DNA from 3 places in the Massilia sp. PAMC28688 genome. Region 3 is predicted to be linked to each of the others. Evidence: predicted binding sites of a transcription regulator. Region 3 holds the regulator's gene; each other region holds the start of a gene.
The links. Region 3 encodes FNR, which switches genes on or off when oxygen is low (the NO sensors DNR and NnrR bind a similar motif). Its sites were predicted from a motif close to TTGATNNNNATCAA; they were not measured.

Region 1: a site for FNR is predicted at 5,528-5,541, ahead of KY495_RS06770 (CehA/McbA family metallohydrolase). Genes of this name have one in related genera too.
Region 2: a site for FNR is predicted at 3,129-3,142, ahead of KY495_RS00775 (universal stress protein). Genes of this name have one in related genera too.

Annotation. Positions count from the first base shown of each region.
Region 1 covers NZ_CP080378.1:1,502,850-1,513,389, forward strand. Annotated here, with positions in the region: gene KY495_RS06760 (serine hydrolase) at 1-925, opposite strand, end outside; gene KY495_RS06765 (M1 family metallopeptidase) at 946-2,802, opposite strand; gene KY495_RS06770 (CehA/McbA family metallohydrolase) at 2,936-5,422, opposite strand; gene KY495_RS06775 (GH36-type glycosyl hydrolase domain-containing protein) at 5,749-10,540, opposite strand, start outside.
Region 2 covers NZ_CP080378.1:196,950-207,489, reverse strand. Annotated here, with positions in the region: gene KY495_RS00790 (LLM class flavin-dependent oxidoreductase) at 1-593, shown strand, start outside; gene KY495_RS00785 (zinc-dependent peptidase) at 594-1,457, shown strand; gene KY495_RS00780 (hypothetical protein) at 1,542-2,099, shown strand; gene KY495_RS00775 (universal stress protein) at 2,217-3,071, opposite strand; gene phbB (acetoacetyl-CoA reductase) at 3,201-3,977, shown strand; gene KY495_RS00765 (TraR/DksA family transcriptional regulator) at 4,041-4,403, opposite strand; gene KY495_RS00760 (hypothetical protein) at 4,508-4,966, opposite strand; gene KY495_RS00755 (hypothetical protein) at 4,982-5,833, opposite strand; gene KY495_RS00750 (M43 family zinc metalloprotease) at 6,263-8,737, shown strand; gene KY495_RS00745 (hypothetical protein) at 8,734-9,048, shown strand; gene otnI (2-oxo-tetronate isomerase) at 9,105-9,884, opposite strand; gene KY495_RS00735 (GNAT family N-acetyltransferase) at 9,935-10,435, shown strand; gene KY495_RS00730 (MarR family winged helix-turn-helix transcriptional regulator) at 10,449-10,540, opposite strand, start outside.
Region 3 covers NZ_CP080378.1:4,110,239-4,120,778, forward strand. Annotated here, with positions in the region: gene KY495_RS18500 (CHASE domain-containing protein) at 1-4,252, shown strand, start outside; gene fnr (fumarate/nitrate reduction transcriptional regulator Fnr) at 4,290-5,048, opposite strand; gene KY495_RS18510 (PAS domain S-box protein) at 5,183-7,555, shown strand; gene KY495_RS18515 (EAL domain-containing protein) at 7,678-10,170, shown strand; gene KY495_RS18520 (diguanylate cyclase) at 10,187-10,540, opposite strand, start outside.

The sequences.
Region 1 (10,540 bases), 2.6 Mb from region 3:
TCGGGGTCTGGGCAGTCCACATTTCGCGGCTTTGCTTGGCGCTGAACAGGCGCTGCTCCTTGCCTGCCGCATCCTTGCCAATTACACCCTCATTCATCAGCACCATCATCCACTTGGCGATGTCTTCGGCATTGGTGTTCAGGCCAACGGCGCCGACAGCGTTATCCACCGGCATGGGCGTGACGACGCGGGTCGTGCCATCGACTTTGCTGTGCGGACTGGACACGTTGGCCCGCGCCGCGTTCTCCGCCAGGCTCACGGTCGTGTCGTTCATGCCCACGGGTTTGAGGATACGTTCGCGAATGGTCTCGCCCCAGCTCTTGCCCGACTTTTGCGCGATGATCTTGCCTGCCACGATATACAGCAGGTTGTCGTACGCGTAGCTGTTGCGAAAGCTCGTCGCCGGCTTGATGTAGCGCAGGCGATGGATGATGTCGTCCGTCGAAAACTGTGTGGTCGGCCACCACAGCAGGTCACCGGCGCCCAGCCCCAGGCCGCTGCGGTGCACCAGCAGGTCGCGCACCGTCATTTCGTGCGTGACGTACGGATCGTACATCTGGAAGTCCGGCAGGTGCTTGGTGACCGGGTCATCCCATTTCAGCTTGCCCTCATCCACCAGCATCGCCAGCGCCGCGGCGGTGAACGCCTTGGAGTTCGAGGCGATCTCGAAGATCGTCTTGCCGTCCACCGGCGTGGGTTTACCCAGCTCGCGCACGCCAAAGCCGCGGGTTGCCACTACCTTGCCATCCTTGACAATGGCGATGGCGACTCCCGGAACGTCGAACACCTTCATGGCGCGCTGGACATCCGCTTCCAGGTCGTAGGCGCTCGCTGGCGCGGTAGCGCTCACCGGTGCGGCGGCGGGTTGGGCCAGTGCGCCGGCGGCGCTGAAGGCGAAGACGAGTGCTGCTGCGATGCGGGTCATTGAATGCACGGTACGGTTCCTTAGTTGCTGGCCATTTGCTTGTCGACGCTCTTTTGCGTGGCCGGGTGATAACGCTCGCGCGCCTTTTTATAGACTGCGTCGGCCCATGCCTTGTCCTGCGGCTGCTTGCGCAGCGCCGTGTACAAGGGCACCACAAACTTCTGGCGCCCCACGCTCATGAGGAAGTCGTTGAGCGGCGCGCGAATGTCGCGGTTGCCGGCGTTGATCGAGGCGCGGTAAAAGCGGAAAGCCACTTCGTTGTTGCCGGTCCTGGCAAGGCCAAACGCCTGGTCCAGTTCCTTGAGCTGCGCGGCAGTGGCCTTGCCATCGATATCGTTGAGGAACTTCATCCACTCGGTGGCGTTCCACTTCTTCGTATCCAGTTTGGCGGTAGCCAGTTCGCCCTTGAGCCATGCGGCGCGGGCAGTGTCGAGTGCCGCCAGGCGCTGCGACACGGCGCGCGGCGCGCTGGCCGGTATGCCCGGTCCATACAGCCACTCGTCCAGTTCCTTCTCCGTCATCACGCCGGGATTTTTGGCCAGCAGGTGCTTGCGCAGGTAGTCCACAAACTGCTCGGTCGTCACGCTCTGGAAAGCGTGCGAATCGAACCAGCTGCGCAGGAAGGGATCAAACTTGGCGCGGCCGGCGCGCTGCTCCAGCGTGCGCAGGAACCAGGCGCCCTTGGGGTAGACCAGCCCGTCGTCGGTATAGGTATCAGCCGAGGTATCCGGGTCGCGCGTGACCAGCGCCTGCTTGGCAGGTGCAATGGTGGCCAGCGACGCCAGCGCTTCTTCCTGCTCCAGCTGCAGGTTCATGGTCGCGACTTCCTCGCCATACATCGATTCCAGGATGCGCGTGGTGACGTAGGTAGTGAAACCTTCGTTAAGCCAGAAGTGCTTCCACGAGGCGTTGGTCACCAGGTTGCCGGACCAGCTGTGCGCCAGTTCGTGCGCCACCAGGTCCACCAGGCTGCGGTCGCCGGCGATCATGGTCGGCGTCAGGAATGTCAGGCGCGGGTTCTCCATGCCGCCAATCGGGAATGATGGCGGCAGCACGAGCATGTCGTAACGTCCCCAGCGATACGGGCCGTACAGCGACTCGGCGGCCTTGATCATCTTTTCGGTATCGGCAAATTCGTATGCGGCAGCCTTGATGCGCTTGGGCTCCGCGTACACACCAGTGCGCGGGCCAAGCGTGCGCACGTCGATCTCGCCGATGCCGATCGCCAGCAGGTAAGAAGGAATCGCCTGCGGCATCTTGAAGCGCCAGCCACCCTTGCCTGTTGCCTTGGGATCGTTATCGGCGCTCATGACCACGCGCAGGCCTTGTGGCGCATCGATGCGGGCGCTGTAGGTAAAGCGCACGGCAGGCGTGTCCTGCACCGGCACCCATGAGCGGGCATCGATGGTTTGCGACTGGCTGAACATGAAAGGCTTCTTGCCCGACATGGTCTGCACCGGGTTGAGCCACTGCAGGGCACTGGCCGTGGGCGCCGTGCGGTAGTGAATGCGCACCTTGCGCGGCTGTCCGGGAGCGGCGATGTGCAGCGCCTGCCCTTTTTCAGCATCGCGTGCATCGAGCTTGTAGGTCACAGGGGTCCAGCTGCCGTTGGCGCCAAGCGCTTCGATCTTGCTGATCGCCAGGTCGCGCGTGTCCAGGTCCAGGGTATTCGCCTTCTTGTCGATCCAGTCGAGCGACAGCTCGGCAAATCCGGACAGCGTCCTGGTGCCGAAATCGGCCTTCAGGTCCATGTGCAGGTCGGTGGTTTTCACCTGGTCATAGCGAGCGTAGCTAAGGGGATCCTGGGCGAATGCAAAGGCACTGCACTGGGCGATGAAGAGGCACGCGGCGGCGCGCAAGGTGCTGATGGTGTACATGTCGTCTCCTGTTGGGCGCAGGCAGAATATCACTTTCACCAATCGAACGAAAGCGCCACGGCATTGTCCATACAGCACACGAAAAAAAGCCCGCCTTCGAAAAAGCGGGCCCGAAGAGAAAAGCAAACTGTATTTACTGGGTCGTCAGCGTCACGTCATCGATGATGAAGGAAGTCGGCACGGTCGATCCTTCCACGCCCAAAAAGTACAGGCTCACCGTCTGGCCCTTGTAGGCCGTGAGGCTGAAGCTCTTTTCCAGGAACGAGGTGCCCTTGTTCAGGTTGGAATACGTTGCCAGCGTGGCCAGGACGGTGCCGCTGGCATTGCGCACCTGGACCTTGAGCGTGTCGTAGGGGTTGGTGGTCGTCGTTTCGCTGGACGACACCTTGAGCCAGAACCGGAGCGTGGCGGAGGTCACGGTCGATGGAATCGTCACCTGCTGGTACAGCGAATCGGTGCGCGCCGTGCCGTAACCGTTCAGCCATGCCTTCCAGGTGCCACTGCGGGCGGCCTGGCCGCTGTCGTTGGTGATCACGCCGCTGGTCGCGGTCCAGGAGGTGCCGCCGGACTCGAAGCCGGGGTTAAGCACCAGCTGCTTGGTCACCGAGGTGGTGTTATTGACCGAGAAGCTCACTGGCGCCGACAGCGTGCTGTTGTTGGCCGCATCAAAGGCCTTGGCCGTCAGCGAATGGCTGCCATTGGTGAGCGTGGTCGAGTCAAGCGCCAGTGAGTAAGGCGCACTGGTGTCGGTCCCCTTGAGTACATTATCGACGTAGAACTCCACTTTCGACACGCCCACGTTGTCGCTCGCGGTGGCCGACAGCGTGATGGTGCCGCTGGTGCCACTCTGGCTGGCCGAGACGGTCGGCTTGGTGGTGTCGCCGCCGGTGGAACCGGTTTGCGTGACCCACACCGGGGCCGACCACAGGATCTTGCCGTCGCCCTGGGTTACCTTGGCGTAGTAATAGTGCTCGCCCACGGCCGGGGTGATGGTGGTATTGGCCGTGGCGGAGAGCTGGGTCGGCGTGCCGTTGCGGCCGGGTACACCTTCGACGATCGACACGGTCGCAGCGCTCTGGCCGGCAGTGTTGGCAAAGTTGGCCACCAGGTTGAGCGGACCGCTGTTGGTGAAGCGCTCGCCCATGATGCGGCCGTTCGCGGTCAGCACCAGCTGCGAGTTCTTGTCCATGGTCGCGAACACGCGGCGCGCCTTGAGCGCGTCGACAAAGCTGGCCTGTGTCAGCGGGGTACCGTTGGGGATCAAAACGCCGGTGCGGTTGGTGTACGACGCGCCCCAGTTGGCGCAGTGGTTATCCTGGTTGGTGCTGAAGGCGATATGGAAACCGGCTTCCAGGGCCTTCTTGCAGCCGCTTTCGTAGGTGCTGCGACCAGTCTCGGTTTCGGTGGTGTTGGTGGAAAACGCGGATGTGTTGAGCACCTCGCACAGGACCATGGCCTGGTCGCCGTCGGCGGTGTACCCAAGCGGCACACCGTTGACGAGGAACTGGCCGCTGCTGGCGGGATGGTTGAACTGGCCGATATAACCGCGCTGGCGCATCAGCGAGTACAGGCCCGCATAGTCGGTCTTGTCGGTGAAGGTATCACCGAGCAGCTGGCCGCTGCTGTTGTATTCCCAGTTCAGCAGTTCCGGCGAATTGAGGATGTTGAGGTGGCCGCCGTTGTTGATCACACCCCACTCCATGCCATACACGCCCAGGAAGTTGGGATTGGCTGCGTTGAAGCTAGCGGCTGCATTCAGGCCGGCCTGGTACAACGATTTGGCAGTGGTGGGACTGGCCGAGGTGTTGCTGCCGGAGGAGCCGTCGTACATGTGGTTGTGTTCCGACGTCATCAGGATGTCAAGTCCGCGGCCCTTGGCATAGGCAAATGCGTCGGCCGGTCCGTAGGGTGCGGCCAATGGCACCTGCGAGCCGGAACAGTTGTTGACGGCGCCGCCGCCATCGCTGTGATTGGTCTGGCTGTGCAGGTTCGCGAAATAGACGGTGTAGGGCAGCGAAGCGGGGGCCGGCGCCGACATCGCCACGGGCATGCCATCGCCGGGCCGCGCCGCTGGCTTCGTGGTGGGCAGGGCATGAAAGGCCGGCATGGCAGGCTTGGCCACCGCACCAATCTGCAGGTCCCACGATTGTTCAATCACCGCTTCCGGCGCGGCGGCCAGGGTTTGCTCGACGCCGATCAGCGAACCGTCGGCCGCGCCCTGCGCCGGCGCTTCATTGGCCACCGCCTGCATGCGCACCTGGTACACGCCGTCGGGAACGCTGACGCTGTCCGTACGGCCGGCCCAGCGCACCTTCACTTCCACCGCCTTTTTCACCAGCCGCTGCACGCCGGACCACTGCTTGACCACTTCTCCGGCCGGGCTGATGATTTCCAGCTTCCAGCTCACGTCCTGTGGTTTTTGGACGTAGGGATATTCAAAATCGAGGGTAAATGTGCGGGCATTCGTCTTCGCTTCCGCCTTGTCGGCCTTGTAGGGCACATGCAGGCTCGCTTCAAATTCGCGGTGGTCGAGTTCCGACGCAAAGCCGGCCGCGCTGGCAGTCAACGCCAGGAAAACTGCTACGTGTGGCAGGAGCTTTTTGATGTTGTTTTGTTGCATGGTTTTCCCCGGGTTGATGTGCATATATCGACAATTTATTCTCCTTACTTTGCATGACGACAATATGACGTACAAATTCGATTTGCCTTTCTTATTGAGACTAAATTGATATAAATTAACTAAAATGGAAGGGTGATTTCCAGAAGGAAATCGCACCAGCAGGGGCGCAAGCCAGGAGAGGCGTGACGCGCCAGATCGTTGCGATCCGAAACGTGCAGCAAAGAATTATTTAACGTTGTTGTGGAAATGATGAAAATGTCCATAACAAGACATTCTCACCAATTCCAACAATAAATTAACAGCCCGGGCAGGCGCCCGGACCGGGATTACGACGCCACTTGCAACTCCACGCGGTGGGTCATGCCGTCATCGACCATGGTGATGACATTGCCTTCGTGAGGGCTACCGTCGACCATCATGCCGGCCGCCGCGCCGCGGCTCACCACAATCGCGTACGTCGATCCGCGGTAGCGGTAGTCGAGCGCGAAGCCCGGCCAGTCTGCTGGCAAGTGCGGCGTGATGGTGAGGCGGTCACCGGCCAGGCTCACGCCCAGCAGGGACTCGACGATCAGGCGATACATCCAGCCCGACGAGCCGGTGTACCAGGTCCAGCCGCCGCGCCCGATGTGCGGCGAGACTGCGTACACGTCCGCTGCCACCACATACGGCTCCACCTTGTACAGCGCGGTCGCTTCAGGGGTGGACCCGTGATTGACCGGATTGATCATGCGCAGCAGCTCCCATGCGCGCTCGGTGTCGCCCATCTTGGCAAAGGCCATGGCGGTCCAGATGGCGGCGTGGGTGTACTGCCCGCCGTTCTCGCGCACGCCCGGCACATAGCCACGGATGTAGCCGGGATTGAGCACGCCGTCGTCAAACGGCGGATCGAGCAGCTGTATCAGGCCAAAGTCGCGCCGCACCAGGCGCTCGTCCACCGCCTTCATGGCCGACGCGGTACGGGTCTTGTCGGCCGCGCCCGAGATCACACCCCAGCTTTGCGAGATGGAGTCGATCTGGCATTCATCGTTGGTGTCGGACCCAAGCGGCGTGCCGTCATCAAAGTAGGCGCGCCGGTACCACTGGCCATCCCACGCGTTTTCCTCGACATTCCTGGCCAGTTTGGCCGCTTCCTCCAGGCAGAAGGTGGCAAAGGCCGGGTCCCCGTGCACGGTCGCCACTTCGGAGAAGCGCTGCAGGACTTCATAGGTGAAGAAGGCCAGCCATACGCTTTCGCCCTTGCCTTCGTTGCCCACGCGGTCCATGCCATCGTTCCAGTCGCAGGTGCCGATCAAGGGCAGGCCATGCACGCCAAAGCGCAGGCCGCGCTTGATGGCGCGCACGCAGTGCTCGTACAGGTCGCCGCTCTGGCTGGAACGGTGCGGCATGTCGTAGTAGGACTCTTCTTCCTGGGTCAGCATGCGCCCTTCCAGGAAGGGTGCCACCTCTTTCAGCACGCCGCTGTCGCCGGTGCCGATGACGTAGCGGTGCGTTGCCAGCGGCAGCCACAGGAAGTCGTCCGAGCAGTGGGTGCGCACGCCCCGGTCCGACGGCGGATGCCACCAGTGCTGCACATCGCCTTCCACAAACTGGTGGGCGGCGCACAGCAGCAGGTGGTCGCGCAGCAGGTGTGGTTCGGTGTGGATCATGGCCATCGCGTCCTGCAACTGGTCGCGGAAGCCGAACGCGCCGCCGGACTGGTAGTAGCCGCTGCGCGCCCACAGGCGGCAGGCGATGGTCTGGTACATGAGCCAGCCGTTGGCGATGACGTCCATCGCGGGGTCCGGCGTCTGCACGCGGATCGCGCCGAGGGTGTGATCCCAGTGCTTGCGCACCTTGTCGAAAGCGTCGGCCGCGGCGGGGCTGCCGTTGTACTGCTGGATCACGCCGCTGGCATCGGCATTGCGGCGCCCGCCCACGCCAAGCATGAACACCAGCTGGCGCTCTTCGCCGGGCTGCAGTTCCAGCATGACCTGGATGGCCGCGCACGGGTCGAGCGCCGCGCCCATCTTGCCAGACAGGCGTGAACGGGTCATGGCGGCAGGATTGGCGAGCGTGCGGTTGCGGCCAATGAACTCGGTGCGGTCTGCCGTCACGGTGCGTGCAGGCGCGTCCACGTGGAAGAAGCCCACGCGCCCCGTGAACTCGGTGTTGTAGGCATTGCGGGCAAAGACAGCGCCGCTGACCGGGTCAAGTTCAGACGTCACGTGCATGGACGACTTGTTGCGCAGGTCGCCCAGCACCCATTCCACATATCCGGTTGCCGACAGGCGGCGCGGAACGGTGCTGTCATTGCGCAGCTTGATGACCGAATACTTGATCGATGCGTCCAGCGCCACGAAGGTAATCAGCTCGCTGTGGATGCCCTCTTCCGCATGCTCGAAGATACTGTAGCCAAAACCGTGACGGGTGATGTATTCGCCATCCGTACGCACTGGCAGCGCGGTGGGCGACCAGAATTTGCCGGTGGCTTCATCGCGGATGTAGAACGTTTCACCGCTGCGGTCCGACACGGGATCGTTGTCCCACGGCGTGAGGCGGAATTCGTGCGCGTTTTCGGCCCAGGTATAAGCCTGTCCGCTCTCCGACACCACGCTGCCAAAATTGGGATTGGCCAGCACATTGACCCACGGCGCGGGCGTGCGCTTGGCGCCACTGGTGCGGATGATGTATTCGCGCCCATCCTGGCTGAAGCCCCCCATGCCATTATCGAGAATCACCTCGTAGTTCGGCATCGGCACGTCGGTGCGCAGCTGGTACGGCTCGCTGCGGCTGTCCACGGACAAAAGCGGCAGCCGGGTGAGGGCCGGTGTGGCGCGCTTGACCTGATCGGCCAGGGTGCCCTGGCTGTCGGACACGATGGCGCGTGCCACCGACTGCATCAGGATGCGGTCTTCCGGCGAGATCTGGTCGAGCAGGCGCACGAAAATGCCGCCTGGCCGGTCGATGGCCTGGGCATCGATGCCCGAGGCGATCAAGCCCATGATCTGGTCGTGCAGCGCCTGGCGGTAGCCCGACTGGTCTTCGTACCAGATCACCAGGTCCACCACCAGGCCCTTGAGGCGCCAGTAGGCGTGTGCCTGCACCATCTGGCGCGCCAGGTCGATGTTGGCCGGATCCTTGATCTGCATGAGCACAATCGGCAGGTCGCCAGAAATGGCGTACGCCCACAAGCCGGACTGGCCGCGGTTGTTGCGCGTCAGGATGGCGGCGTCGGCGCGCAGCGCGGCGTTCGGATAAATGACCATGCTGGCCAGGCGGCTGTACAGCTGCGCGTCCGACTCGCTTGCATTGAGCTGGCGCAGTACCACCTGGCTATGGGTCCATGCCAGTTCAAACACGCGGTCGGCCAGGTGGCGATCCTGATACTTGTCGATCAGGTGCAGCGCGGCTTCGCGCGTTTCGGTCATGCCCAGCACCACGTCAAGCGTGACGGTTTCATCCGGCTCCAGCGTGACCTTGTAGCGGATAGCCGCCACCGGATCGAGCACCGAGCCCTCCATGCCGCCCAGCGCCTGTGGCTCCAGCATGGCGCGTGGTGCCACGGTGCTGTTGCCGCGGCCAAGGAAATCCGGCCGGCTCGTTTCAAACGACACATCCTGCAGCGCGCCGTCGTGAATGGTCATGAGGTTGAGCAGCCATGGCATCTGTTCGCCCTTGTGGCGCGGGCGGCGGGTGCACAGGATGGCATTTTCGTTGCGCAGGATTTCGGTCTGCACAAACAGCTTCTGGAACGCCGGGTGCGCCGAATCGGCGGCCGGTGGCGCCATCACCACCTCTGAATAACTGGTGAACTCGATAATCCGCCTGACCGACGACTTGTTGGTAATGCGCGTGCGGCGCATTTCAATGTCGTCTTCCGGCGAGACCACGATTTCGGTATGCAGGTCGATGCCGCGGTCGTGGCGGCGAAATTCCGCGCGACCTTCCGAGAAGATGACTTCATAGCTCTTCGGCTCCACCAGGGTCGGATGATAGGCAGTGGACCAGAAATGGCCGCTCTCCACATCGCGCACATAGCAGAAGCTGCCGTAGTCGTCGGAGGTGGTATCTTCGCGCCAGCGCGTCACCGCCAGGTCCTTCCAGCGGCTGTACGAACCACCGGCGCCGGTGACCATTACATGGTAGCGGCCATTGGAGAGCAGCTGCACATCCGGCTGCGCCGTGGTGGTCTGGGTAATCACACGCATCGGCGCGGCAGCTGCTTCCTGCGCCGGGGCGCGGATGGCCGCCAGTTCCGCAGTGTTGGAATAGAAGGCGCCTGCACGCGGCACGCGCTCCTGCAGCACCAGCATGGTGGCCTGGAACAGTGGATCGGCCTCGAAGCGGCGCTGCATCGGGCGGTCATGCAGCAGGTAGGAAATGGCGAGCAAGCCCATGCCCTGGTGGTGCGCCATGAAGGACTTGACGATGGCGAAGTTCTGGCCGCGCGGCAGGCGCGATGGCGTGTAGTCGATCGCTTCGTAGAAGCCGTGCTTGCCCATGAAACCCAGTTCGGCCATGCGCTGCAGGTTGGCCACGGCTTCTTCCGGCTTGACCATGAGGCTCATCATGGTGGCATATGGCGCGATGACCACGTCGTCGGCCAGGCCCCGCTTCATGCCGGTACCCGGCACGCCAAAGGCGCGGTACTGGTAATTCATGGACGCGTCCACGGTGTTGTAGCCGGACTCCGAAATGCCCCACGGGATGTCGCGCTGGCGCGCATAGTCGATCTGCGCGTTGACGACCGAGTGGTAGGTCTGGTCGAGCAGCGTGTTTTTATAGGTCGGCATGACCAGCAGCGGCATGAGGTACTCGAACATCGAGCCACTCCATGACAGCAGCAGCTGCTCTCCGCCGACGATGCACAGCTGGCGGCCGAGGGCAAACCAGTGCTCCTGAGGGAACTGGCCCTGGGCAATGCCCACGAAGCTGCACAGCCGCACTTCGGACGCCAGCAGGTCGTAGCAGGCGGCATCCATGCGGCGGTCCGAGACGTTGTAGCCAATCGCAAGCAGGTCGGTCGTCTTGTTGTACAGGAAACGGAAATCCATATTGGCGAAATCGCGCGCTTCCGCCGCGAGGCGCTCGATCTGTTCGATGCGGCGCGTGGCGCGCTCGCTGCCGCGCTCCACCAGC
Region 2 (10,540 bases), 1.5 Mb from region 3:
TCGATGGCGAGCGCTTGCCCGAAGGCCATCCCTACCGTGCCATCACGGCCCAGCCGCAAGGGCCGACCAGTCCGGAAATGTGGATTCTCGGCAGTTCCGGGTACGGGGCCCAGCTCGCTGCCCACCTGGGATTGCCGTATGCCTTTGCCTATTTCTTCAGTGATGGCCTGGGCGTGGAGCAGGCGCTCGACCTGTACCGGCAGAATTACCGCCCCAGCGAGCGCTTCCCCAGCGCGCGTCCCACCATCTGCGTGTGGGCGCTGGCCGCCGACAGCACGGCCGAGGCGGAGCGCCAGCTGATGACGCGCGAACACTGGCGCGTGCGCTTCGAGCAGGGCCTGCTCGGTCCGCTGGTGGCGCCGGACGAAGCGGCCGCATATGCGTTTTCCCCCGCCGAACAGGCTCGCATAGACCAGCTGCGCGTCAATGCCCTGGTGGGCACCGGGCCGGAAGTGGCCGCGCAGATCCGGGCACTGGCGGCAAGTCTCGGTCTCGACCATATTGTCGTCAATACCTGGGCCCACGATCCGCAGGTGCGGCTGCATTCCTACCGCCTGCTCGCCCGGGAATTCCATCTTCAGCAGGAAGCCTGAATGGATGTGCTGCTCTTGATTGCCGTGGCAAGCGCGGGCATTGCGCTCGCGTTCATCTTGCCGGGCTGGCGCGTGAAGCGCGTGCGTGCCCGTCCCCTGCCGGCTGCGTGGCGCGCGACGCTGCTGCGCACCATGCCGATTTACCAGCAGATGTCCGGTGATCTCCAGCATCAGCTGCACGGCTTGATACAGCAATTTCTGCACGAAAAAAAATTTGTCGGCTGCGCGGGACTGGAGATCACGGACGAGATGCGGGTGGCCATTGCCGGCCAGGCCTGCCTGTTGCTGCTCAACCGGCCCACCCGGGTGTATCCCGGTCTGCATGCGGTGCTGGTGTACCCGAGCGCATTCATGGTGCCGCGCAAGCAGGTGGACGAAGCGGGCGTGGTGACCGAGGAGCGCCAGGACCTGCTGGGCGAATCCTGGGGCGACGGACGGGTGATCCTGTCGTGGGACCACGTGCAGCGCGGTGCAGCGGACTGGACCGACGGCCAGAATGTGGTCCTGCATGAATTTGCCCACCAGCTCGACAGTGAATCGGGCAGCAACAATGGTGCGCCTTACCTGGGCAGCGAAGACAATTACCGCAACTGGTCGGCCGTGCTCTCGCGCGACTTTGCCAGCCTGCAGGCCGACGCCCTGTACCGCCAGCACAGCGTGATGGACCATTACGGCGCCACCAGCCCGGCGGAGTTCTTCGCCGTGGCCACCGAAACCTTTTTTGAAAAGCCGTGGCAACTGTCCGAGCAGCATGGCGCCCTGTACCAGGAACTGTTCAAGTTCTACCGCGTGGACCCGCGCGCCTGGCTGCCCCAGCCGGAGCCGTCGCCCTGGGCCGCCGGCGGTTATGGTCAATGGCAATGATGCAATTGCTAGGTGCGCTGGCGTACAGAAAAAGCAAGGCGACAGGCGCATCCTGAAAGCTCATTTACGCAGGAGGAATTCAGCATGTCGACCATCGTTGCAGGACACTTTCAACTTCAGGACCAAGTCGAGCAGGCTAGAATCGAGCTCATGCGCGCTGGATTCGCTGAAGACCAGATCAGCAGCTTCTACCTGAGCCAGCCCGGCCAGCATGATGCCACCCCCATTGGCGGCGACAACATCACGTCCCCGGGCGCCAAGGAGTCACCGGAAGGGGTGGTGGAAGGCCTGGCCACCGGTGGTGCAGTGGGCGCCGCGGTCGGACTGGCCACTTCCCCGTTTACCGGCCCGGCCGGTCCCGTCATTGGCGGGCTGGTGGGTGCCCACGTGGGTTCCCTGTTCAGTTTCTCCAAGATGAAGGAAGCGGGGGAGGAAGAAGAAGGCGGCGTCAAGAATGAGTTCGTGCAGCGCCATGCGGGCATGATCGTGGCAGTGGCGTTCGAGCAGGAAGCGGACGAACAGCGCGCGCTCGAAGTGCTGCAGCGCCTCGGTTCGGACCAGATCGAGCGGGCACGCGGCACCATCCGCAATGGCGACTGGACCGATTTCGATCCCACCAGCCTGCCCAAGCTGTACCACTAAGCGGGGGCAGCATCGCAGCCAGCAAGAACGCTTCTGCGGAAGCGTTTTTGCGTTAACGCCAGCGCGCCACCGCGCCACCGCGCTACCCGTCGCCCCGATGCGCTTCCGGTATCTTGCCTAGTGCGCCATGAGGACCGGCACGGTCATCGACGCGAGCACCGTGCGCGTGACTCCGCCCAGCAGCGACTCGCGCAGGCGCGAATGCCCGTGGGCACCCATGACCAGCATGTCGTGCCCGCGCTCGGTGGCCAGCGACAGCAGGCGTTCGCCTACTTCGTGGCGGCGCGACAGGCGCATATGATGTTCCACCGCATGCACCGATAACTCGGCCTCGATGCCGTGCCTGGCCAGCCATGGGCGCGGATCGGCCGCCAGCGCATCGGCTGCCGTATGGGCGGTGGCGGGCATTTCAAACACGGCAATGGACACGCTGCGCGCCGCCTTGAGCAAGGGCAGCGCCAGCTGCATGGCGCGCGCCGCTTCACGCCCCCCATCCCAGGACACCAGGATGTGCTGGCCGGCGCCGGCCAGCCCGCCCGCCCAGGGCACCACCAGCACGGGGCGCCCGGCGTGGGTGATGACGGCAGTGGGAATCTCGGCATTGGCCGGCTTGCCATCGGGCTCGGCCTGGCCCACCACCACCAGGTCGGCGGCGCGCGCATGCAGGCTGATGCCGGCCGCCGTATCGTCGTCGACAATGCGTTCTTCAAACGATGCCACACCCAGTTCGCCGCAGCGCTGGCTAAAGCTTGCCAGGGCCGTGCGCGCCTGTTCACGCAGCATGTCCAGGTGCAGGGCCAGGGTGGGGTCATCCTGTTCCGGCGGCATGCTGTGGTACAGGAAGCGCGATACGCCGGTGGCGGCAGCGCCGATCAGGTGCCCCCCGGGAGGCGCCAGCGCGGCCGCCACATCGACCCGGCGCGCCAGGTAGGGACTGTCATCGATATGCACAAGAATAGTATTGAATGGCATCAGGCTACCTTCTGGCTAGGATTGATCACCATCATGTTAAACCAGATCGCGGCAGCTTTGACATTGCTCAATATTACGCGTTCTCGTCCCTCCTAGACTTGGCCTCCTACCAATAAAAAAGGAAGTGTCATGGAACAGACAGGGGTGAGCCCTTCAGGAGAGGCTGTACAACGTGTGGCGTTGGTGACCGGCGGCATGGGTGGACTGGGTACGGCACTATGCCGCAGGCTGCATGATGCCGGTTTCCGGGTTGCGGCAACGTATTCGCCATCGAACACGGCGCCGGAAGGCTGGCTGGCGGCCCAGCGCGACGACGGCTACCGGTTTCGCGCCTACAAGGCCGATGTGGCCGATTTTGCCCAGGCCGAATGGATGATGCAAACTTTGCTGGCCGACATGGGACGGCTCGATGTCTTGGTCAACAATGCCGGCATTACCCGCGACCGCAGCCTGGCCAAGATGGCGCTGCAGGACTGGCACGACGTCCTGCGCACCAATCTCGACAGCGTTTTCAACATGAGCCGCCAGGCCATCGAACCCATGCTGGCACAGCGCTGGGGACGCATCATCAATATTTCATCCGTCAACGGGCAAAAGGGCGCTTTCGGGCAAGCCAATTACGCCGCTGCCAAGGCCGGCATGCATGGCTTTACCAAGTCGCTGGCGCAGGAGGTGGCGCGCCACGGCATTACCGTCAACACCGTCTCGCCAGGCTATTTGCGCACCAGGATGGTCATGGCGGTGCCCGACGACATCATGCAACAAAAGATCCTGCCGCAAATTCCCATGGGCCGGCTGGGCGAGCCGGACGAGGTGGCGGCTCTGGTGGCCTATCTTGCTTCCCAGGAAGCAGGCTTTGTCACTGGCGCCAATATCGCCATCAACGGTGGGCAGCACATGAGCTGACACCAGGGGAGCTGACACCAGGGGAAGCTGACACTGTGATGAGCAGGCACCATTGAGCTGCACTTAAGGGCGCTCGGCGCGCGTCTGGCAGGCAATGCACAGGCGCGCTTCGGGCCTGGCCTGCAGGCGCGAAAAGCCAATGGGGTGGCCGCACTCCTCGCATTGGCCGAAGCTGCCGTCGGCAATTTTGGCCAGCGCATGGCGTACGCTGCGCAGCTGCTGGTGATGCAGGCCGGCCGCCTCCTGCGCCAGTTCGTTGAGCAGGCGTACCGTGGCCTTGTCTGCCGGCGACGTTTCGATTTCCTGCACCGCCAGTTCGCGTGCGTCGGCCTGGCTGTGCACGCGCTCCTGCCCGTTCAGTTCGGCATGGCGGCGTTCGAGAAGGGCAGTGAGCAGCGCGAGCTGCGTAGCGTCGAGACCGTTCATGATGGACTCCGTGAAAAAAAATGGCACGCTCTATCCAGTGTAGCGCGTTCCACGGAGGGCGGGAGCGCCACGCACGCGATGCCGGCGCGGGCGTGGCCTGTTCCTCAATCCTTGGCCGGTGTGCTGGCCTTGACCCGCTGCACGTGCTTGCTCACGCGCTCGATGGCCGTGATGATGGCCGGCACCTTGCCAGTGGCGGCGGCTCCCGCCAGCATCAGCAGGCCACCGACCAGGCCAGTTATATCGCGCAGGCGTTCGATCTTGCGGATTTTTTCGGCAGCGTCGGCAGTGAGCTGCATGACCGCCTGTTGTGACTGGCCGAGTGATGCCACCACGTAGCTGGCGGCGTCCGCCAGCAAGCCGTTGGCGCGCTGGCGCAGGACCAGCTCATCTTCCAGCAGCAAACGCGCGACCGCCTGTTCGGCTTCGCTGATGGCGCCATCCTTGTGGGCCTTGATCGACTTCATCACGCGCGCGTGCAGTTCGTCCGCTGCCAGCGTGAGCTGGTCGGCCAGCGCTTCGATTTGTACGGCCGTGGCCAGGCCGGATGGTTCGCTGTTCATATGCACTCCCTGGAATTATTGATGAAGGCCGAGGTAAATCAGACGCAGGTCGCGCGCATAGTCGGCCAGCATGTGGCGCACCTCGTCCGTGTGCAATTTGTCCAGCCGCTCGCGCAGCTTCTGGTGGCCCAGCGCAACCTTGGTCAGGCCCTGCATGGCCAGGTCATAGCGCTTGTCGAGCGCCTTGTATTCGTTGACCTTGTCCTGGTAATGCACCTTGGCCATGGTGACCAGCATGCGGTCTTGCGGCTTGCTGGCGAAAGGTATCTCCACATCAAAAATGCCGAGCACGGTCTTTTTCTCGTTTTCATGCGTTTTGCTGTACAGGCGGGTGAGGGCCATCATGCCGTCGAGCAGCACGCGCACGTGGGGTTCGCCGTCGCGCACCATGGTTTCCACACTGCGGCCCTGGTAACCGGAGGCAATGACGCGGGTGAGCAGGCGCGTCAGCCCGGTATAGGCCACCGCGTGTTTCTGTTCCATGCCGCTCCCGGCCAGGGCCTTGATGCCGCTGCCCATGTCGTCAAGCTGGGGCGTGAGGTCGTAGCGGGTATCGCTGGCCAATACGCTCAATGTCTGCATGTACAGCACCAGCGCCTTCTGGGCGCTGGCAAAGTCGTCGTAGGCGGCGCGGCGCTTGACATCGTTTTCCTTTGCCATCCGTTCGGTCAGCGGAGTCAGATAGGGTTTTTCGCGCTGGTAAGTGTCGCGGTAGCGCTTCGACAGTTCCGCATAGCCGCCCAGTTTGGTGGAGGCGCTGGCAAATTCGCGCACTTCCACCAGGCTGACGCTGGTGCTGGCGCAGCCGCCCAGGAGCAGCGAGGTGGCAAGCAGGGCAAGGGCGGCGAGGGAGCGGCAAGCGTTCATGGGACCTTTCGGGCATGCGCGAAAGTGGCATGCGGGAATCCCATTCTTGCGCTACCCGGATGGCCCCATTTTGCTCCGCGTCAAGTCAAAAGCGACCTCATCCAATGTAAGGTTACTGGACACCCTCGCGCCGCAAATTGCTGCAATTTTGCGACACATCGGCTGCTCTGGTGGTGCCTCGCCAGATGCTGGCGGCGTCGCCATTTTCCTGGTCAAAAACCGCCCGGCATGCTGTTCAAGGGCGTGGCAGAAGCGATGACTTCGCCTGGTAGACGTGATCTATGAAGTTCGTTTTTTCATTAAAAAATAAATAGCAGATTAACCACACGTGAAGAGTAGATTGTATTTACCGGCAGTGGCGCAGTCACGACCGATTGTGGGGACCACGGATGACAAGGGACGAAAGGCATAACAGACGAAAGGGATGACATGAAAACGAAATCGGCAAAAAGCGCTTCAGTATCCACTGACGCATGCATCGGCAGTTCTGAAGAGTCGCACGAGCATCCTGCGGAGGCAGCGGCCACGCCAGAGCAGGGTAATGGGCACAGTGGCGCCCAAGGCTTTGCCATGCCAGGCGAGACCGAGGTGAGCGGCGCGCCGGATGAGCGCGGCATGCCTGGCCTGTATGCGCGCGAAGACATCGCGGCCATGCCCTCCGGCGACATGGTGGCGCCGGCGGCAGCTGGTCGCGCTCAGGACATGCCCGGCAAGCGCATGGATGGGGGGCGCCAGGAAGGGCAGGGAGGCGGCCATGGCGGCGGCAATGGCATGAACGGCGGCAATGGCAGCGGTGGCGCTGGCCAGCATGATGCGCGCGGCAGCACGGAAGACGCGCCGCCGGTGCGCAAATGTGCCACCATGGCAGTGCACCGGCGCCTGTTATCAACGATGCCCGACTACGCGCGCGCCCGTGACCGCATTGAAAACCAGGCGCGGCTGTACGAAACCGGGGCCCGCACCGCCGAGCGTACCGGCATCACCCGCATCCCCGTGGTCGTGCACGTGGTCTGGAACACGGCCCAGCAAAATATCTCGGTGGCGCAGATCAACAGCCAGATCGATGTGCTCAACCGCGACTTCCGCCGCACCAATGCCGATGTCAACACCACGCCGGCACCCTTCCTGCCGCTGGCGACCGACGCCCGGATCGAGTTCTACCTCGCCCACACTGATCCGGCCGGCAACAGCACCACCGGTATCGAGCGCCGCCAGACCAGCATCGCCCAGTTTTCGGACGACGACCTGGTCAAGAGCAGCGCCGCCGGCGGGCTCGATGCCTGGCCGGCGGCGGATTACCTCAATATCTGGGTCTGCCAGCTTGGGGGCGGGCTGCTGGGCTACGCCCAGTTCCCGGGCGGTCCGGCTGCCACCGACGGGGTGGTGGTGACCCATACCGGCTTTGGTACCAACGGCACCGCCGCGGCGCCATTCAACCTGGGCCGCACCACCACCCATGAGATCGGCCACTGGCTCAATCTCAACCATATTTGGGGCGACGACGGCACCGGCTGTGGCGGCAGCGACAATGTCGGCGACACGCCCAACCAGGGCGGCGCCAACACCGGCGCCCCCACTTTCCCGCGCGTATCGTGCAGCAACGGGCCCAATGGCGACATGTACATGAATTACATGGACTATGTCGACGACCGCGCCATGGTCATGTTTTCGGCCGGCCAGGTGGCACGCATGCAAGCCTGCCTGGATGGGCCGCGCCGCACGATAGGCCTGGGCGCGGGCGCCACGCGGCCGAGTTCGGGGCCGGTCGTGGCATGGGGGCCGAACCGGATCGACGCCTTTGTGCTCGGCACCGACCGCGCCCTGTATCACAAATGGTGGAACGGCGCGGGCTGGGGCCCTTCGGTGACCGGCTATGAACGCATGGGCGGGGTCTGCACCAGCACGCCGCAGGCAGTGGCCTGGGGACCGAACCGGCTCGATGTCTTCGTCACCGGCACCGACAGCGCCCTGTATCACAAGTGGTGGGACGGCTCGCGCTGGGGACCGTCGCTGAGCGGCTACGAAAACATGGGCGGCGTGTGCATGGGCGACCCGCGCATCGTTTCCTGGGGACCGAACCGGCTCGATGTGTTCGTGCTGGGGACCAACCGCGCCCTGTATCACAAATGGTGGAACGGGAGCAGCTGGGGGCCGTCGCTCACCGGCTATGAAAATATGGGTGGCGTGTGCGTGGGCCAGCCGGAAATCGTCTCCTGGGGTCCGAACCGGCTCGACGTATTTGTCGTCGGCACCGATCGCGCGCTCTATCACAAGTGGTGGGATGGATCAAACTGGGGGCCTTCGCTGACCGGCTACGAACGGCTGGGCGGCATCTGCATGTCGGCCCCGCGCGCCGTGTCCTGGGGACCGAACCGGCTCGATGTGTTCGTCACCGGCACCGACGGCGCGCTGTACCACAAATGGTGGAACGGCAGTGCATGGGGGCCATCCGTGAACGGCTTTGAACGCATGGGTGGCGTCTGCGTCGGCGACATCGAAGCGGTGTCGTGGGGACCCAACCGGCTCGACCTGTTTGTCATCGGTACCGACAGCGCCCTCTATCACAAGTGGTGGAACGGCTCGGCATGGGGGCCGTCGCTGACCGGTTATGAGGCCATGGGTGGGGTGGCCACCTCGGCGCCACGGGTAGTCGCCTGGGGACCCAACCGGCTCGACGTCTTCCTCACCGGTACCGACAGCGCGCTGTATCACAAGTGGTGGAACGGCAGCAGCTGGGGCCCCTCCGTCACCGGCTACGAATACATGGGAGGAATCGTCTCGGCCTTCAGGACCGTGCAGCCGCCGCAGGAACAAGCCGCTGACGCGCCGTTGGCAACACTGGAACTGCCGCAGTTTGCAGCGCAGCGCGACTTCATCCCGATGGCCTCGACGAGTGTCCAATGAACGGGCAGACCGGGGCGCTGGCAGGCGCATGGACCCATTCGTTCGAGGAAGACCAGGGCAGCCTGCTGGTATTCCGGCCGAGCCAGTCGTTTCCATTCCCGCCCAGCCGCCGGGGGCGTGAAACGCTGGCGTTTGATGGTGATGAAGTCACTACCGGCATGCCGGGCCCTGATGACCGGACCCGGCACGCCACGGCCAGCGTCACGGCGCTCGCGCCCAATCTGGTGCGCTTTGAAGGAGGGGAGCGTGCAGGGCAGACCTACGAGGTGGTGGAAGCGAGTGGCGAGCGCTTGATGCTGCGTCCGCAGTAGGGTACGCGCCGGCGCGAGGGGCGGCCGGTGCGGTGCCCCCGCGCCGGCGCGGTCAGTCAAGGCTGACACTTGCGCAGCCAGCGCAGGCCGGCCGCCGTGTCGCCCAGCGGGTGGTATTCGCAGCCGATCCAGCCATCGTAGCCGAGCGCATCGATCAGCTGGAACAGGGCCGGATAATCCATCTCGCCCGTACCCGGTTCGTGGCGGCCCGGAACGTCGGCCAGCTGCATGTGGCCGATCAGGGGCAAGTGCCTGCGCAGGGCCGCCCCGACATCTTCGCCCATGCGCTGCAGGTGGTACATATCGAACTGCATGAACAGATTGGGTTCAGCGCAGGCGGCAATGATGTCGGCTGCCTGATCGCTCCCCGTGAGGAAGTAGCCGGGCATGTCGAACGTGTTGATCGGCTCGATCAGGAGCGCCATGCCGTCCGGCGCCAGCACGCGTGCGGCATGGCGCAGGTTCTCGATATAGCAGGCGCGCGCCGCCTGCGGCGTCACCCCGGGCGGCAGCAGTCCGGCCAGGCAGTGCAGGCGCTTGACCCCGAGCGCATTCGCGTACTGGGCCGCCATCGCCACGCCGGCGCGGAACTCGTCACCCCGGGCTGGATCGCAAGCCATGCCGCGCTCGCCCTTGTCCCAGTCACCGGGAGGCAGATTGTGCAGCACGAGGGCCAGCCCGTGTTCGCGCAGTGCCGCGGCCAGCACCTCGGCCGGCCAGGCATAGGGAAACAGGCATTCCACGGCCTTAAAGCCGCAATCGCGCGCTGCCTTGACACGGTCGGGAAAGTCCAGGTGGGCAAACATCAAGCTGAGATTGGCGGCAAATTTTGGCATGGCGCTATCTTAACTGGCAGAATGCTGCCATCACAATGATCCATCTCGCCATGACCGCACCTTTGCATTTCAGGCTGGCCCGGCCGGCCGATATCCCGGCCATGTCGGCGATCCGCCTGGCAGTGACGGAGAACGTACTGACCGAGCCGGCCCGGGTGACCGCGCAGATGTACCGGGACTATATGGACGAGCTCGGTCGCGCTTGGGTGTGCGAAGCGGGCGCGGCTTGTCGGCTGCAGCTGATCGGCTTTTGTTACGCGCTCCAGGTGGATGCGTCGATCTGGGCACTGTTCGTCCAGCCGGCTTGGGAAGGGCAGGGCGTGGCCACCGGACTGCTCGATCGCTCCTGCGCCTGGCTGCACGGGATTGGCCATGCCAGCGCGCAGCTCTATACCGGCACGGGCACCCGTGCCGAGCACTTTTATACCGCACGCGGCTGGCAGCGCAGCCTGGCCAGCACCGGTGATGAAGCCCATTTTGTCATCGACCTTGGCACTTGCGTCAAACGCGGGCTTGCCATCCCCAATCCGGCAACAGAGAGCCCGGCTTGATGTGAGGCTGTTGCTAGCTGTTCGTCGAATGCATCCCTGCAATGTCGCCCAGCACGGTGGCCATGGCCACGGTCTGCTCCGGTGCAAGCCCGCGCACCGCTTCGC
Region 3 (10,540 bases):
GCTGGCGTTCGCCGATACCAATGTCACACCCGTGTGGCCGGCATCGGGCCTGGCATTGGCTGCCCTGGTGCTTGGCGGGCGCCGGCTCTGGCCGGGCATCCTGATTGGCGCGTTTGCGGCCAACCTGCTTGGCTTTGCGGGCGACGCGGCGCTGGACTGGACCCGCGCCGTGCCGCTGTCGCTCGTCATGGCCGGCGGCAACACGCTCGAAGGCGTGCTGGGCGCCTGGCTGTACCGGCGCCTGCGCAGTGAGGGCCCGCTCGTCACCATGGTCAACGTGAGCCGTTTTGCCCTGGTCGCGGTGGTGGTATCGACGGTCGCGGCCCTGGTCGGCACACTGTCGCTGCGCAATGCCGGGATCATCACTGCCGCCGAAGAATGGACGATTCTCTCGACCTGGTGGCTCGGTGACGTGGCCGGCATCCTGATCGTGGCGCCGGTGTTCCTGGTGTGGCGCGCGCATCGCGCCGGTGGGACGGGCCGCGGCGCCGAACTGGTACTGTTCTTTTCTGTGCTGGCGGCCCTGGTGTGGGGCATTTTCAGTCACCGCTTCAGCGCCGACGATTCCCCGCGCTGGATCGCCTATCTGCTGGTGCTGACCGTGGGCTGGACTGCCTACCGCTATGGCGCCCGCATCACCACGCTGGCCAGCCTGCTGATGGGGGCGGCCGCCACGGTGGGCACCACGCGCGGCCTTGGGCCGTTTGCCACCGGTACCCTGAACGATGCGCTGTTCGCCATCCAGTCCTGCGTGGCATTGTGCAGCGTGGTGGGACTGGTCCTGTGCGCCGACATCGACGCCATGCGCAGACGCGAGCATGGCGACCCGGTACGGCGCCGTGTGGTGTTTCACTGGTCCACGCTGTTCCTGTGCCTGGGCGTGACCATGCTGGTCTGGCAGCTGGTGTCGAGTGCCACCGAGCGACGTGCGCGCGACGATTTCGACAGCATTGTCGAAGGTGTGCGCCAGCGCCTGGGCGAACGGCTGACCGCTTACGAGCATGGCTTGCGCAGCTCGCGCGCGCTGTTTGCCGCCTCCGATGTGGTGAGCCGCGAAGAGTGGCACAAGTTCGCCGATGGCATGGACCTGCCGCGCAATTACCCCGGCATGCAGGGTCTTGGCTACGCCGCCATTGTCGATGATGCGGGCCGCGCGAGGCTGGAAGCGCAGGTCCGCGCCGAAGGCTTTCCGGCTTACCGCGTCTGGCCCGCGGGCGAACGCGGCCAGTATGCTGCCATTGTCTACCTGGAACCGTTCAGCGTGCTCAACCAGCGTGCCTTTGGCTACGACATGCTGAGCGAGCCGGAGCGGCGCGCCGCCATCGAGCGGGCGCGCGATTCCGGGCAGGCAGCCGTCACCGGGCAGGTGACGCTGGTGCAGGAGGCGGGCGCAGTCAGACAGCCCGGCTTTTTGATGTATGTGCCGGTCTACCGCAATGGTGTGGCGATCAATGCGGGTAATCGCCGCCAAGCGTTTGACGGCCTGGTATACGCGCCGTTTCGCATGCACGATTTCATGCGCCGCATCAGCAGTACCGTGCAAGGCCAGGTGCATCTGGAGATTTTCGATGGCGGCGGCACCCGGCCCGGTGATCTCATGTTCGCCACCTCGCACCCGTCGCCGGCGCAGATGCGAGCCTACCCCAACGCACTGACCAGCGTACTGCCGGTGGACCTGCCGCAGCACCAGTGGACCATGCGCGCCGTGGCGCTGCCCGGTTTCGAGGCCACGGTGGACCGCCAGAAGGCGCATATCGTGCTGGTGGCCGGCACCATCATCAGCCTGCTGTTTTTCGGCGCCGCGCGCACGCTCACCGCGCGCCATGAATTGGTCACCAGCATGGCCGAAGACATGCGCAGCGCGCTGCTGCAGTCCGAGCGCGCCTACCAGTCGATGTTCGATTCGGCGCTGCAGTTTTCGATTGTCGCCACCGACCTGGCGGGGACCATCACCGCCTTCAGCAGCGGGGCGGTACGCATGCTGGGCTACCAGCCGGCGGAACTGGTGGGCATTGAAAAGATGAACAAGTTCCACCTGCCGGCCGAACTGGCGGCGCGCCAGGCCGAGCTTGCGCAGGAACTGGGGCGCACGGTCGATGCCGACGAAGTGCTGACGGCGCGGGTGCGCCTGGGCCAGGCCGAAGTGCGCGAGTGGACCTATGTGGGCAAGAACGGCGAGCAGTTTCCCGTCAGCCTGGCCGTGACCCTGATTCATGACGCCAGCGGCAAGGTGAGCGGCTTTTTGGGCGTGGCCTACGATATTTCCAGCCAGCGCAGCATGCAGGACATGCTGATCCGGGCCAAGGAAGGGGCAGAAGCGGCCAGCCGCGCCAAGACTGATTTCGTGGCCAACATGAGCCATGAGATCCGCACCCCGATGAACGCGGTACTGGGCATTACCCATCTGCTGGGCAAGACTGCGCTGGCAGCCGAGCAGCGCAAATATGTCGACATGATCAGCAATTCAGGCCGGGCCCTGATGGCCATCCTCAACGATGTGCTCGATTTTTCCAAGATCGAGGCCGGGCGCATGGACCTGTCGCCCACCGCTTTTTCCCTCGACGACCTGCTCGACACGCTCGGGTCGATCATGACCGTCAATGCCGGCGACAAGCCGATCGAACTGGCGGCCTACGCCATGGCCGATGTGCCGCGCCAGCTGGTGGGCGACACGCTGCGCCTGCAGCAGATCCTGTCCAACCTGCTCACCAACGCGCTCAAGTTCACCGAACAGGGTGAAGTGGCGCTGGTGGTCGAACTCGAAGAGCGCTTTGATGCGCGTGTCACGCTGCGCTTTTGTGTGCGCGATACCGGCATCGGCATGGATGCCGAACAGCAGTCCAGGCTGTTTTCAGCCTTTACCCAGGCCGACGCCTCCACCACCCGGCGCTTTGGCGGCACGGGACTGGGGCTGGCCATTTCGCGCAGCCTGGCCGAACTCATGGGCGGGACCATCGCCGTGACCAGCACGCCGGGGTCGGGCAGCGTGTTCTGCCTGACCGTGACACTTGGCATCGATACCCAGGTCAAGGAAGACGTGCTGGCGCCATCGCTGCGCAAGTTGCGCCTGTTGATCGTCGATGACAGCCCGACCACCGTCGCTGCCCTGGAACAGCTGTGCCGCGCGGCCAACTGGCGCACGGTCTCGTTCAGCGACAGCGGCGCCGCCCTCGAGTACGTGCAGACGCTGGACCCTGGCGCCATGCCGTTCGACGCGGCCCTGGTGGACGCCAGCCTGGAAGGGGACGCGGCCAGCCGGCTGACGGCGGCCCTGGCCGGGATCTGCCGGCGCGCCGGCAAGCCGCTGCTGGCACTGCAGGCGCCGCACGCAAGGGCCACGGCGATGGCCACGGCGATGGGCGAGAGCAGTGGGCCGGTGGTGCTCAAGCCAGCCACCGCGCGCAGCCTGCGCCAGGCCATGCAGCAGGCGTTTGCACCGCCCGCGGCCGCGCGCAGCGGCATGCCGGTGGCGGCGCCGCGCCAGCGCCTGGCGGGCGTGCGCATGCTGCTGGCCGAGGACAACGACCTCAATCAGTTCGTGGCCCGCTCCATCCTCGAGGCTGAGGGTGCGCAGCTGCATATCGTCGGCGATGGCGCGGCGGCGGTTGACGCGCTGCGCGGGCCGGAGCGCTTCGACCTGGTGCTGATGGACGTGCAGATGCCGCGCATGGATGGCCTCGAAGCCACCCGCATCATCCGCCAGGAGCTGGGCCTGACCTTGCCGATCGTGGCCATGAGCGCGGGGGTGATGGTGGCCGAGCGGGAGCATTGCTCGGCAGCCGGGATGAGCGCCTTCGTGGCCAAACCGCTCGACCCGGCCGGATTCGTGCCAATCTTGCTGCGTCAGCTTGGAGCGGCGCCGGCGCCGGCACCGGTGGCGCAGCTAAGCGGGGTGTTCGATGTCTCCAAGCTGGTGCGCATGAGCGAAGCCAATGGCTCGCGCGCCGGGCTGGTGGCCATGATCGGCAAGGCCATCAAGGCGGCGCAGGCGCAGCGTGCCGAAATCCCGGACCTGTATGCGGCAGGCGATGTGGCGAGCGTGCTGCGCCGCCTGCACGATTTGCGCGGCACGGTGGGCATCCTGGGCGCCAGCGATTTTGCACAGGCCTCGCTGGCACTGGAAAGCGCCTTGAGGGAGCAGGGCAGGCACAGCGAGCCGCAGTTCGATGCCATGCTGCGCGAACTGGACCGGGCGCTGGGCGTGGCCCAGGCCTGGTGGCGCCAGGCCGACCCTGGCGCGGCAAAGGAATAGGCAAGGGGCGCAGCTCAGGCCCGGCGCACGACCACAATCAGGAGATAGGGCTGCACTGTTCGGTACCCGCGGCCATGGCCCGCATGCGGGCCGGGTCGAGAATGGTCATTGCGCGCTTGTCCACCGCCAGCAGGCCCTGCTTTTTGAAGCGTGACAGGATGCGGCTGATGCTCTCGATGGTCAGGCCGAGGTAGTTGCCGATGTCTTCCCGCGACATGCGCAGCTGGAACGACTGCGCCGAATAACCGCGGGTGGCATAGCGCGTCGATAAATTGGTGAGGAACACGGCGAAACGTTGTTCCGCGCGCATATTGCCCAGCAATAGCATGACATTTTGCTCACGCGTGATTTCCTGGCTCATGATGCGGTGGAAGTGGCGCAGCAGCGTGGGCACCTGGCCAAACAGGTCTTCCAGGTGGGCAAAGGGAATTTCGCAGACTTCGCTGTCTTCCAGGGCCACCGCGTCGCAGTGGTGGCGGTCGCCGCTGATGGCGTCCATCCCCAGCAGCTCGCCGGCCATCTGAAAGCCCGTGATCTGCTGCTCGCCGGCGGCATTGACCTGCAGCGTCTTGAAGTGGCCGAAGCGAATTGCATACAGGTTGCGAAACGGCTCGCCCATCTGGTACAGGCGTTCGTCGCGCGCCACCCGGCGCCGCTGGCCGATGATGCTGTCAAGCCGCACCATGTCCTTTTCGTCCAGCCCCATTGGCAGGCAAAGTTGATGCATGCTGCAGGCACCGCAGCTGGCCTTAAGCGCGGGAACATTTAAAGGGATCAGGGCGGTGGATTCATTCATGGGCACATGATACCGCAGGGGGCAGGCCGGTGGCGCCCCAAATTGGCCATGGCTACCGTGCCGGAGCGCTATTTCCGAGCAATTGTGCGCGCTGGCATCGAACTTGGCCGGTGTAAAATTGGCATATGATAAATATGGAATTACCGACCGATCCGGCATCCATGCCCGCCTTCCTGACCGGTGGCGGGCGCATGGCGCAGGAAATTGCCAATGCCAACTGGGCCGGGCATCCGCTCGGGCCGATTCACCAGTGGCCGGCCGCACTGCGCACGGCCTTGTCCATGATGCTCAATTCCCACACCCCGTCCTACCTGGTGTGGGGCAGCGAGTACTATGGCTTTTTCAACGATGCCTATATACCGCAGCTGGGGCTCAAGGCGGACGGCGCCCTCGGTGCGCGCTTTCGCGACACCTGGGCCGAAGCGTGGGACGTGGTGGGCCCCATTGCCGAGCGCGCCTTTGCAGGCGAAGGCAGCCACTTCGAGCAGATGCCCATTGTGGTCGAACGCTCGGGTTTTCCGGAGCGCTGCTATTTCACCTTTTCATACAGCCCGGTGCGCGACGAACACGGGGATGTGGTGGGGGTGCTGTGCAGCACCACCGATGTGACGGACCTGACGCGGGCCCTGAAGGCGTCGCGCGAGCTGGAACAGCGCCTGCAGCTCTCGCTCGACGCTTCCGGCAATATCGGCACCTGGAGCGTGGACCTGGCATCGAACATGACGTATGTGGACGAACGCTTTGCCCGCCTGTTCCATGTCGATGCCGAAGCGGCGCGCGGCGGGCTTGACCTGTCGCGGTTTACCAGCATGATCGATGCCAGGGACCGGGACCGGGTGCTGGCAAAAATCGCCGCCGCCATGGCCAGCGGCGAGCTGTATGAAGCTGAATACCGCCTGCCCCAGTCTGACCGGGCCGAGGTGTGGGTGATGGCCAAGGGGCGGGTGTTCGAGGATGCCGTGAGCGGACAGCGCCGCTTTGCCGGCGTCGCCGTGGACATCACGGAGCGCAAGCGCCAGGAGCAGTCGCTCAAGGAAAGCGAGGCGAAATTTCGCACCATCGCCAACGCCATGCCGCAGATGGTCTGGTCGACGCTGCCGGACGGCTTTCACGACTACTACAACCAGCAATGGTATGACTTCACGGGCGTGCCCCAGGGCTCGACCGATGGCGACGCCTGGAACGGCTTGTTCCACGCCGAAGACCAGCCGCGCGCCATGGCGCTGTGGCGCGCCTGCCTGGCCAGCGGCGCCGTGTACGAAATCGAATACCGGCTGCGCCACCACTCCGGCCACTACCGCTGGGTACTGGGGCGGGCCCTGCCAGTTCATGACGAACAGGGCGAGATCATCCGCTGGATGGGGACCTGCACCGATATCCATGCCCACAAGGCCGCCCAGGAAGAGCTGCGCAAGGCCAACCAGCAAAAGGATGAATTCCTGGCCATGCTGGCCCATGAACTGCGCAATCCGCTGGCGCCGATCAGCACTTCGGCGCAGCTGCTTGGCCTGCCCAGCGTGAGCGCAGCGGCCATCAAGCGCGCCAGTGAAGTCATTACGCGCCAGGTCACGCACATGACCGGCCTGATCGACGACCTGCTGGACGTGTCGCGCGTCACGCGCGGCCTGGTCACCCTGGCCGACGACCTGTGCGAGCTGGAACCGATCGTCAGCAGCGCCCTGGAACAAACCCGCCCCCTGGTCGATTCGCGCGGCCACCAGCTGGTGCTGCACATGCCGCCCGGGCCGGTGAGCGTGCGCGGCGACCGGATTCGCCTGGTGCAGGTGATCGCCAACCTGGTCAGCAACGCCGCCAAGTACACGCCGCAGCGCGGACGCATCGAAGTAGCGCTGCACGCGGACGAGGAGCAAGTGCGGATCGAGGTGAGCGACAACGGCAGCGGCATCGAGGCCGACCTGTTGCCCCAGGTGTTCGACCTGTTCACCCAGGGCTACCGCACGCCGGACCGGGCCCAGGGCGGCCTGGGACTGGGGCTGGCACTGGTCAAGCATATCGTGGCCCTGCACGGGGGCAGCGTCACCGCGCACAGCGAGGGCACGGGACGCGGCGCCACCTTTACCGTGACCTTGCCGCGCCACGCCGGCAGCGCGCCCGGCGCCGTGGCCGGTACCGGCAGTCCGGCAAGCGCCAAGGCCTTGCGCATCATGATCGTGGACGATAATGTGGACGCGGCCCAGACCCTGGGCGCGCTGCTGGAAAGTGAAGGCCACGCCGTATCAATTTATTACGAAGGCTCGTCAGCCCTGCAGGCGGCCAGGCGCGACGTGCAGGATGCCTTTATCCTGGACATTGGCCTGCCCGACATGGATGGCTATGAACTGGTGCGGCGCATCCGCGCGCTGCCCGGCGCGGCCCAGGCCCGCTTCATTGCCCTGACCGGGTACGGGCAGTCGCACGACCGCGGCCTGGCGCTGGCGGCCGGCTTCGACCACCATTGCGTCAAGCCCGCACAGCCGGACGACATGCGGCGCTTCCTGCACGGCTGAAAAGGGGACGGTGGCGCAAGGCGGCGCGCCCACTGTCGTATGCCGTCCACAAGGGTGGCCGAAAGCCGCGCCCCTTTTTTTCTTGCTTGCGTATAGTGGTACTTATACACTGGCAACAAAAAATGACGATCCCGACCCTCTCCCCAAGTGCGCGTGACACGGCGCCAGGACCGCACGCCGCCGAGACGGCCACGGAAGGGGCGTTTTTCAGCCTGTTCCTGGACCATCCACAGCCCATGTGGATCTATGAACTGGGCACGCTGCGCTTCATGGCGGTCAATCCGGCAGCCCAGCGCACCTATGGCTACAGTGCCGAGGAGTTTTCCGGCATGACCCTGGGCGACCTGCTGCCGCCATCGCAGCAGGCGCGCTTCTTCGCCTTCCTGGACCAGGCCCCGGCTCCCGGAGACAGCGGGTCGGCGCTGTGGTCCCACCGCTGCAAGGATGGTGAGCTGATCGACGTGCAAGTCACCGCCCATGCCCTGGAATTTCGCGGCAGGCGCTGCCGCTTTGTGTTCGCCAACGATGTTTCGGCCATGCTGCGCGTGGAGCGTGCGCTGTACAAGTCGGAACAGCTGCAGCGGCGCCTGATCGATACCTTGCCGCACCAGATCTTCTGGAAGCATCCGGACCACAGCTACGCCGGCTGCAACGTGGTGTTCGCGCGCGCGGCCGGACTGGATCATCCGGACCAGGTGGTGGGCAAGCGCGACCAGGATTTTCCGTGGGCCCACAATGCCGACCGCATCCGCACTGAGGACAGCGCCATCATGGCGACCGGCGTGCCCATGCTCGAATTCGAGGACCAGCTGATGGAGCGCGATGGCCGCCTGCATGACTACGTCATCACCAAGCTGCCCCTGTACGACCAGGAAGGCGCCATCATCGGCGTGCTGGGCACCATCGAAGACGTCACGGCGCGCAAGCTGGCACAAAAGACGCTGCGTTTGCAAAGCAGCGCCGTCGAATCGAGTGTCAATGCCATCGTCATCACCAGTGCCCGCGACGGCAGGCACCTGGTCGACTACGTCAATCCCGCTTTCACGCGGGTGACCGGGTATGCCAGTGCCGACATCCTGGGCCGCGACTGCCGCATCCTGCAGCGCGGCGACACCGACCAGGGCGCGCTCGCCCTGCTGCGCGCCGCCATCGACGAAGGACGCGAAGCGACCGTGGTGCTGCGTAGTTACCGCAAGGATGGCTCGCTGTTCTGGAACGAGCTGCGGGTGGCACCGGTACGCGAAGAGGGCGGCCAGGTGAGCCACTGGGTGGGTGTCATCAGCGACATTTCCGCCACCCTCAGCTACCAGGCCGAACTCGAACACCAGGCCAACCATGACGCGCTCACGCGCTTACCCAACCGGAACCTGTTCAACGACCGCCTGGACCAGGCCATTGCCTTTGCCGGCCGCTACGGGCAGGCGTTGTGGGTGGTGTTCATTGATCTCGACAACTTCAAGCTGGTCAACGATACCCTCGGCCACGCCATGGGCGACCGCCTGTTGCAGACCGTGTCGGCGCGCCTGAGCCAGCGCCTGCGCCAGAGCGACACCGTGGCCCGCCTGGGCGGCGACGAATTCATGCTACTCCTGATGGACCACCAGGAGCCGCGCCTGACCGAGGCCGTCATCGCCGAGCTGCTGCAGTCGGTGTCGGCCCCGGTGCGCCTAGACGACCATGAACTGACGCTCACCTGCAGCATCGGCGTGTCGGTCTACCCCAAGGATGGCAGCACGGGCGCCGAGCTGCTCAAGCATGCCGACATGGCCATGTACCAGGCCAAGGGCGCGGGGCGCAACCAGCAAAAATTCTACGCCGCCGAGATGGATGAAAAGCTGAGCGAACGGGCGCTGATTGAAAAGCACCTGCGCCATGCCGTGGCGCGCGGCGAGCTGGTGCTGCACTACCAGCCGCGCGTGCACCTGCATACGGGCCGCGTGACGGGGGTGGAAGCGCTGGTGCGCTGGCAGCATCCGGAGCTGGGCATGGTGCCGCCGGGGCGCTTCATCGCCATTGCCGAGGAAACCGGCATCATTGTCGAGATCGGCCACTGGGTGCTGGGCGAAGCCTGCCGCCAGGCCGTGCGCTGGCTGGCGGCCGGCCTGCCGCCCATGCACATGGCGGTCAATGTGTCGGCGCGCCAGTTCCGCAAGGCCGGTTTTGCCAGCGACGTGGCTGCCAGCCTGGCTGCCAGCGGCATGGCGCCGGCCCTGCTGGAACTCGAAATTACCGAGAGCATGATGATGGATAACGTCGAGGAAGCGGTGCAGACGCTGGTGGAATTGAAGCGCTCGGGCGTCAAGCTGTCGATCGACGACTTTGGCACCGGCTACTCGAGCCTGAGTTCCCTGCGCCATTTTCCACTCGACTTCCTGAAAATCGACCAATCCTTCGTGCGCGACATGCTGAGCGACCGCAATGGCGAAGCCATCGTGCGCTCCATCATCGCGCTCGGGCACAGCCTGAACTTTGAAATCATTGCCGAGGGCGTGGAAACGGCGCCGCAGCTGGAATACCTGCGCGCCAGCGGCTGCGATGAAATGCAGGGCTACTTCTACAGCCGGCCACTGGCCGCGCCGGCACTCGAAGCGCTGGTGCGCGAGCGCAATAGCTAGTGGGAAATTCGGACGGCTAGTCGGCCACCGGTGCCACGCAGATCTGGTTGCGCCCGTTCTGCTTGGCCTCGTACAGCATGGCATCGGCGCGCAGGAACAGTTCGTTTTCGCTCTTGTACTGGGGATAGGCCGCCATGCCCCCGCTGAAAGAAAAGTGGCGCACTTCATTCTTTTGCGTTTCAAACGGGATGGCGCCGAAGGCCTGGCGCATGGCGTCCAGCCTGGCCCAGCCCTCTTCGAGCGTGCAATCCCAGAACACGACCACGAATTCCTCGCCGCCGAAACGGCTGAGCAGATCGCGCTCGCCGATGTGGGGCGCCAGGGTCAGCGACAGGCGCTTGATGACGATGTCGCCGAAGTAGTGGCCCCA